DNA from 2 places in the Allorhizobium ampelinum S4 genome. Region 2 is predicted to be linked to the other one. Evidence: riboswitches for the same ligand, from Rfam matches in the RefSeq annotation. Region 2 holds a riboswitch; the other holds the start of a gene.
The links. A riboswitch is a leader RNA that binds a small molecule or an ion and turns the genes downstream of it on or off. The one in region 2 is predicted to bind cobalamin.

Region 1 (3,951 bases), on a different replicon from region 2:
AATTTTGATCCCATGGCGGCGGGCGCAGGCGTGCAGCGCTTCCAGCGCATAATGAAAATAGCTGGCCCCACCCAAAGCCTTGACCACAATCAGTTTCGCATGGCGGGCGGTGCGCTCGATATAGGTATCGACCGACATCGGATGTTTCAGCGCCATCAGGCTGGCGAGCCGCCATGTCGCGGTCTCGGATTGCCGCGCCAGCGCCGCCGCGATGGCGGACAGCTCGGTATCGGCGGCGGACAGAAACAGGATATCCCCCGGCGTCTGGCCAAGGTCTATCGCGTCATCCCCGTCGCTGATCGAGCCTTGCTGGGCAAGCAGAAGATGCATGGCTTACGCCGCCGCCCGGATGGCATCGGCAATCGCCGATTGGTCGAGATCATGCAGGCCGATCACCACTAGCCGCGTCGCCCGCTGTTCGCCGGAGGCCCAGGGCCGGTCGTAATATTGGTCGATGCGGTTGCCGACCGCCTGCACCACAAGCCGCATCGGCTTGCCCGGCACATCGACGAAGCCTTTCAGCCGCAGCACGTCATGCGCTTCGATCACGGTCTTCAAGCCATCGACAAAACGGTCCGGCTCGCGCACCTGCGGCAGATCGACGACGAAACTATCAAATTCGTCGTGGTCGTGATGATGGTCATGGTCCTCACCGCTGGCATGCAGCGCCTCATGCTCCAGCTCGTGATGGGACTTGCGATTATCGATATCGGCTTCCGAACCCGCTCCAATGCCAAGCAGCACCATAACAGGCACATCGCCATTCTTCGCCTCGATCAGGGTCGGCTTGCGGGACATCCGGGCGGTCACATCGCTCCGCACTTTGGCAAGACCATCGGCATCAAGCAGGTCGGTCTTGTTGAGCACGATCAGATCGGCGCAGGTCAATTGGTCCTCGAACAGCTCCTCGATCGGGCTTTCGTGATCGAGACTGTCATCAGCGGCGCGCTGGGCGTCGATCCGGTCATGGTCGTCAGCAAACCGGCCAGCGGCGACAGCAGCGCTATCGACCACCGTCACAACACCATCCACGGTCACGCGGGTGCGGATATCCGGCCAGTTGAAGGCGGCCACCAGCGGCTGGGGCAAGGCAAGGCCGGAGGTTTCTATGACGATATGGTCGGGCAGCACATCCCGTGCCAGCAGCTTTTGCATGGTCGGCACGAAATCATCGGCAACCGTGCAGCAGATACAGCCATTGGTCAGTTCGATAATGTCGTCCTCGGTGCAGGTCTCGGCGCCGCAGCCTTTCAGCACTTCGCCATCCACACCCAGATCACCAAACTCGTTTATGATCAGCGCGATTTTCTTGCCACCCGCATTCATCAGCATATTGCGGATGATCGTCGTTTTGCCCGCTCCGAGAAAACCGGTGATAACAGTGACGGGAATTTTCTGTTGCAACATTGTTCAGCCTTTCATTTTCAGGGGCAGGCCAGCCGCGACGAAGTAAACCTCGTCAGCGCTTGCCGCGATCAGTTGATGAAGCCGTCCGGCATGGTCACGGAAATGGCGCGCCATGCGGTTTTCCGGCACAATGCCAAGGCCGACTTCATTGGAAACAAGCACGATGGAGGCGGAAAGGCGGGGCAGCAGATCCGCAAGGGCTTGCGCCTCAGCAGCCATGTCGCGCCCCTCCTCCATCATCAGATTCGTGACCCAGAGCGTCAGGCAGTCAACCAAGATGACCCGGCCCGGCGCATCGATAAACTTCAGCCGACCCACCAGCGCCAGTGGCTCTTCATGCGTCACCCAGAGCGGACCACGATCCTGCTGGTGCTGGTCGATCCGGGCGCGCATTTCCTCGTCCCAGGCCCGCCCGGTTGCCAGATAATGACGCTCCAGGCCGGTCTCGGCACAAAGCTGTTCTGCAAAATGCGACTTGCCGGACCGCGCGCCTCCGAGAACGAAGACACGTTTCGAAACTGTGTCTGCCATGGCGTCAGTTTCCACCCGTAGGCGGCGTGTAGAGCCCGCTGGAGCGCGGCACGAAGCCCGGCCATGCGGATGGGGCTGCATCGGCAGCATATGGCGCAGACGTCCGCACATCCGACCTTGGCTGCGACAGCGCCCCGCCAAAGGTGGAATTGGAACCGGACGGTGCGTGGAATTGTTGCTCAGCGGGCCGCTGAGAAGGACCAGAAGGCGCATGACGGGAAAACGGCAGCAACGCAAAAACCAGCGCCGCCAGCACAAGCAGAGCTAAGGCGGCACCTATGCTGCGTGATGACACGAGCGTCATCATGACCTGCCTCCGTTAGGCGCAGGCGGCATACTGCAAAACGGCCAAAAGACCGTGGAGCGGAGGCTGGAAGGCCCGCGATCAATCTGTTGCGCCACGACAACCTCCGTGCTGGCGTCGGGGATCTCTCCCCCAATTGGGCGTAAAGCCCGTCACGGACGGCAGGTCTCCTGGCTCACAGCGTCAAACCGGTACCATAACGGCACCCGTTCGCAGATTTCCCTCACCTTCCCGGAGGTCATAGCAAAAGCGAAAAGGCGGACGATTCGTAGATAAAGAGGCGTCCAACCCCGGCAGATCGCTTTGCCACTCCAGTGGCTTTTCCGGTCCGTCCGCTCACCGCACCGGCCACACCACGCGGCCCGCCATGCAAGGATCGTCAAAACCGGATGGAAAACCCTCGCTGTTCTACAGTCGCGGGGTCGGCTGCGTTTGGCATGCCCTGTCTGGGTCCACGCCTTCGCATTCCCTTTTGCTTTCCAGCCTCAATCTCTTCAGGCCGAAAACCATCCACCTTTAGGGTTAGCAGAATGAGGCTTTAAGTCAATCTGCAAGCCATGAGCCAATACCCGCTATAGCTTTGGCGCGGTCAGGGAAAACAGCGAGCGTATCCGGGCTGAAATTTCTTCCGCCAGGCTTTCAGGGCCAAGCGTCTGGTCATTGGTAATGGTCAGCACCTTGAACGCGCCCTGAGCGACCACATCACCGGTTTCAACCGAGGCAGCACTGACTTTGACCTCGGCCTCGTTATGCTGCTTGTCCAGCCCAAGCCCACTCGCCATCGCCTCGACCCTGACCGTCAGAATCACCCGTGGCAGAACCTCGCTGCGCACCGTAGCGGCGACGGCAGCCGACAGACGCCGCTCCACACCCTGAACCAGAACCAACGGCACTTTTGGACCAGCCAGTACGGTGACCGCACGAATATCATAGTAGAACTTCTTCCGATCTGATTGAAACAGTCCTGCCATGCACCCGGCAAGCGCCATGCAGATCGATAGAAAGGCAAGAACGCGCAAATACCGCAGCAAGGTCATACTCCGCACAAAGATATGGCACGGACCATCAAAGCCAGAGCTTGCCGCAAGCTTACGCTATAAGTCCGCAACGGAGATAGACGTGATGACGGCGTTTTGACGAATTATGCCGCCTTTTGCTGGCCACAAAGCAGGGAATGTTGCGCAAAAGAAAATATCCGCTGGATTCTTGTTAAACAAAGCCATTATGGGACCGTCTTGCGCCTGAAGGTCGGCGATTCCACACCCTCGGACCGGTGAGAATTTCACTCGAAAAAGGCGTGTTTTGAGCGTCCCAAGATCACGCTCAAATCTTAGCCGAAGCACAATTAATAGCCATGAATCTGCACAAACGCATAGCAGTCGCCCATTTATTGCACTGCCATAAAGACCTTCCCCGATGTATAAGCATGTCAACAGCTGAGGCGGGAGAGACCGCCGGATCAGCAACCAAGATCTCGAGGAAACGTCATGAACCCGATCCGCATTGCAAAAAACTGGATTAGCTATCGCCGCACTCTGTCCGAGCTGGGCGGCCTGTCCAACCAGACCCTGTCCGACATCGGCATCACCCGTTACGACATCCGTCACATTGCCAACCGTTCGTTCCGTTAATCGGATCCGGTTTTAAAGTTGAAATTGACTGTATGAACGGCGCTTTTGGCGCCGTTTTCTATTTCTGGATCTCCAAAC
Region 2 (3,951 bases):
CGCGCTTCGCCGTGCGTTGGACGCCTATGCCGTACCCCGCCATTGGCGGCGGTTGCAGCTTCAAGCCATGCGGGCGCATTACAGCTGGGAGCGCAGCGCCGAACAATATGCTGCTCTTTATAATGCGGTCACCCATCGCCGTACTCCGGCGCGGACCAAGCCGGCTCGGAGCCTGCATTCATGACGGACGCAACCCCGGAAACCATGCGGGGGCGTATCAACGCCCACCGCGAATTGCTGATTTCACTCCTGACAGCAAGCCTGCAAGGACCTGAGGCCTTCAAGGATTTGATCCGTAGTCTCGAACAGGAGAGCCAGCTTAGCGACGGCCAGGAAGATCCTGGCGCTGTTCCAAACCGGGCGCTTTCAGAAGCGGTTGCCAAGGCGCGAGAAACTCGCGACATTCTTCAGGCAGCCAAGGCCCGCGCGGCAGACACACGCACAGAACCGCTCTCCTGAAGCAGAAGAGCAGGCCTTCCGGATGACTAACTTTCCATCACAAGATCGAATTGCCTGGTAAAACAGCGGATAAAAGCTTGCCGCTGAGCGCCAAGCTTTTATGGTTGGCGGGTGTTTATTGTCAAAGGTGCCCCATGACCGTTTCCCCCAATACATCCGCCGCGCTTTGGTCGATTGTCGATACCAAGACGCCTGACTTTATCGCCTTGAGCGACCGGATCTGGGGCATGCCGGAAACCTGTTATATGGAAGAATCGTCCGTTGCCGAGCATGTCGCCATGCTGAAGGCGGAGGGATTTCGTGTCAGCGAACAATTGGCCGGCATACCCACAGCTGTGATGGGCGAAGCAGGGGAGGGCGGTCCTATCATAGCGTTTCTCGGCGAATATGATGCCCTGTCCGGGCTCAGCCAGGAAGCCGGCGTCGCTGAACATAAGCCGATTGCCGCAGGCGGCAACGGCCATGGCTGCGGCCACAACCTACTCGGCTCCGCGGCTCTCCTGGCCGCCGCTTCCCTGAAAGACTGGTTGAAAGAAAAGGACTTGCCTGGACGTGTGCGCTATTATGGTTGCCCAGCCGAAGAGGGTGGAGCCGCCAAGGCCTTCATGGTCAGGGCAGGGGCCTTTGAAGGCGTCGATATCGCCATCAGTTGGCATCCAAACTCCTTCGCGGGCGTGCAGCGCACCACCTCGCTTGCCAATTCCCGTGTCGATTTCACTTTCAGGGGGAGGGCGGCCCATGCCGGATCAAACCCCGATCTGGGGCGGAGCGCTCTCGATGCGGTGGAACTGATGAGTGTCGGCGTCAATTATATGCGCGAACACATGCCATCCGATTGCCGCGTACACGCCGCTATTCTCGATGCGGGTGGCATTTCACCCAATGTCGTCCAGGCCTATGCCAAGGTCCGCTATCTGATCCGCGCCCCTGAGCTACAAGGCATGAAGACCCTCGTGGAACGGGTGAAGAAAATTGGCGAGGGTGCGGCATTGATGACCGAAACCCGACTGGAAACACAGGTGATCAGCGCCGTTTCCAACGTGCTGACCAATGGTCCGCTAATGGCGGCCATGCAGGAGGCCTGGGAAGAACTCGGCCCACCACCCTTCGATGCGGCGGACCGGGCTTTCGCCGAAACAATCCGCGCCGTCTTGACGCCGGAAGAAAAGTCGGCACCCTGGCGTTTTGAAGGCCTGCCGGAGCGCGATATCCCGCTTGCCGATTTCATTCTGCCCGCCCATGACCGCACGCCGCTGCTGACCGGGTCAACCGATGTCGGCGATGTCAGCTGGGTGGTGCCAACCGTGCAGGCCGATGGGCCGACCTGCGCCATCGGCACACCGTTCCACACCTGGCAATTGGTGACGCAGGGGAAAAGCCCTCTGGCTCACAAGGGCATGGTGGCTGCGGCAAAGGTCATGGCCGCCACAGGCCGCGCCGCCTTCGAAAGCGAACAGTTACGCGAAGCGGCACGTGCTGATCTGGTCGCCCGTCGCAAGGGCCAACCCTATCAAAGTCCCTTGCCCGCCGACGCAGAACCGCCAATCGTGGAAATGGGTGGCCGTAAGTAAGAGGCCGTATCCAGGGTCACTTTCAACGGTCTGCCTCCTTAAACCGTAAAGCTTGGTCCGGATTTGTTCGGCTTGGCACCAAGCCAACCGAACAAATCCACATTCTTTAGCTTGACCCATTTTATGTAACGTTATAACAAAACCACACTATCGATATAGTTTGAAAACGGACTTGTGCGGAACCGCAACCCATGTCAGTGATAGATCCAAATGGTGCTGTGGCCTTGCAAAGAAGGCTGCGGCTGAAAAGGGAATACGGTGAGGCTTACCCAACAGGGACCGAAACCGTGGCTGCCCCCGCAACTGTGAGCGGCGAGTGGGCCTGCACGATGCCACTGGCGATAAGCCGGGAAGGCGCAGGCCAACAGCGACCCGCAAGCCAGGAGACCTGCCATTTAGATGTTCAACCGCAACGGACGGGGTGTTCCGATGGCAGCGATAAGACTTCAGGTCCGCCGAGAGGCGTGGCCATCCGTTCCTTGTTCAGACGATCCGGCCCGAGGCGCGGCACGCCTGATGTCCGGTCAACGGATGCAGGCTCCTGCATGAGCTGTGACGGTCATGGTGCCTCGCTTGAGGTGAGGGGGCTCAGCTATGGGCCAACTGGCGCGCGATCGCTGATAAAAAATATCGATTTTACGCTTACCGCTGGTGAGCGCCTGGCCATTCTCGGCCCGAATGGGGCGGGTAAGACAACTCTGCTGCGCTGCCTTTATCGTGCGGTGCGCCCGGGTGAGGGCAGGGTGCTACTGGACGGGCAGGATGTGTGGACAATCGATCCGCGGACGGTCGCCCGCCGGATCGCCGTCGTAGTCCAGGAAATGCCAGCAGATTTCCCTTTTACCGTCGAAGATATCGTCATGATGGGCCGAATTCCCTGGCAGAAACGCGCCTGGAAAAGGTCGCAAAGCACCGGAGACGACAAAGCCAGAGCGCTGCATGCCATGGATCACCTCCATGTCACCGATCTGGCGCGACGTGATTTTGCAACTTTGTCAGGCGGCGAAAAGCAACGCGTTCTCGTCGCCAGGGCGCTGGCGCAAGATCCGCAATTGCTCATTCTGGATGAGCCATCCAACCATCTCGACATTCGTAACCAGTTGGAAATTCTCGATCTGCTGCGCGGTCTCGGCATTACCATCGTGACGACGCTGCATGACATCAATCTTGCCGCAGGCTTTGCCACAAGAGCAATAATTCTGAAGGACGGGCAGATGATTGCCGAGGGCTGTCCGCGCGATGTCCTGACCGCAGACCATCTCTCCGCGGCCTTCACCGTTCAAACTCATGTCCACAGCCTGGATGGCGGCGCCACCCGCAATTTTTCCTTCGCGCTCAGTGCCTGATCCGCAACCCATTGGACCATACATGAAAAACGCTCTTCTCATTTTCACACTCTCAACCTTTCTTGCCGCAGTCAGCCTCACCGCAGCCACAGCAGAACCCGTTACCGTCAAGAGCTGTAACCGTCAGGTTACCTTTGATACAGCCCCGCAACGCGCCGTCTCCAATGACGTCAACCTGACCGAAATGATGCTGGCGCTGAAATTACAGGACCATATGGTCGGCTATACCGGGGTCTCCGGCTGGAAGACACTGGATGAGAAACTGCGCGAGGGTGTCAGCCAACTGCCGGAACTATCGCCGAAATATCCGAGCAAGGAAGTCCTGCTCAATGCCAATGCGGATTTCTATTTCGCCGGCTGGAACTATGGCATGAAGGTCGGCGGCGAGGTGACACCGGACACCCTCAGCCCATTGGGCATCAAGGTCTATGAACTGACGGAAAGCTGCATTCACATCATGGCCAAGGCCAAGCCGACCATGGACGATATGTTCATCGATCTCATCAACTTGGGCCGGATATTCCGGGTCGAAGACAGGGCAGAGGCATTGGTTGCAGGCTATCGCCAGCAATTGG

Region 1: it holds a riboswitch for cobalamin, as region 2 does, so the genes downstream of both, AVI_RS10420 (hypothetical protein) here and AVI_RS17485 (ABC transporter ATP-binding protein) in region 2, are expected to answer to the same signal.

Annotation. Positions count from the first base shown of each region.
Region 1 is NC_011989.1:2,190,516-2,194,466, forward strand. It holds gene cobN (cobaltochelatase subunit CobN) at 1-330, opposite strand, end outside; gene cobW (cobalamin biosynthesis protein CobW) at 334-1,407, opposite strand; gene cobU (bifunctional adenosylcobinamide kinase/adenosylcobinamide-phosphate guanylyltransferase) at 1,411-1,938, opposite strand; gene AVI_RS10420 (hypothetical protein) at 1,943-2,245, opposite strand; cobalamin riboswitch at 2,386-2,768, opposite strand; gene AVI_RS10425 (hypothetical protein) at 2,815-3,279, opposite strand; gene AVI_RS29565 (DUF1127 domain-containing protein) at 3,730-3,873, shown strand.
Region 2 is NC_011988.1:17,280-21,230, reverse strand. It holds gene glgA (glycogen synthase GlgA) at 1-184, shown strand, start outside; gene AVI_RS17495 (hypothetical protein) at 181-459, shown strand; gene AVI_RS17490 (amidohydrolase) at 594-2,030, shown strand; cobalamin riboswitch at 2,225-2,440, shown strand; gene AVI_RS17485 (ABC transporter ATP-binding protein) at 2,576-3,376, shown strand; gene AVI_RS17480 (ABC transporter substrate-binding protein) at 3,399-3,951, shown strand, end outside.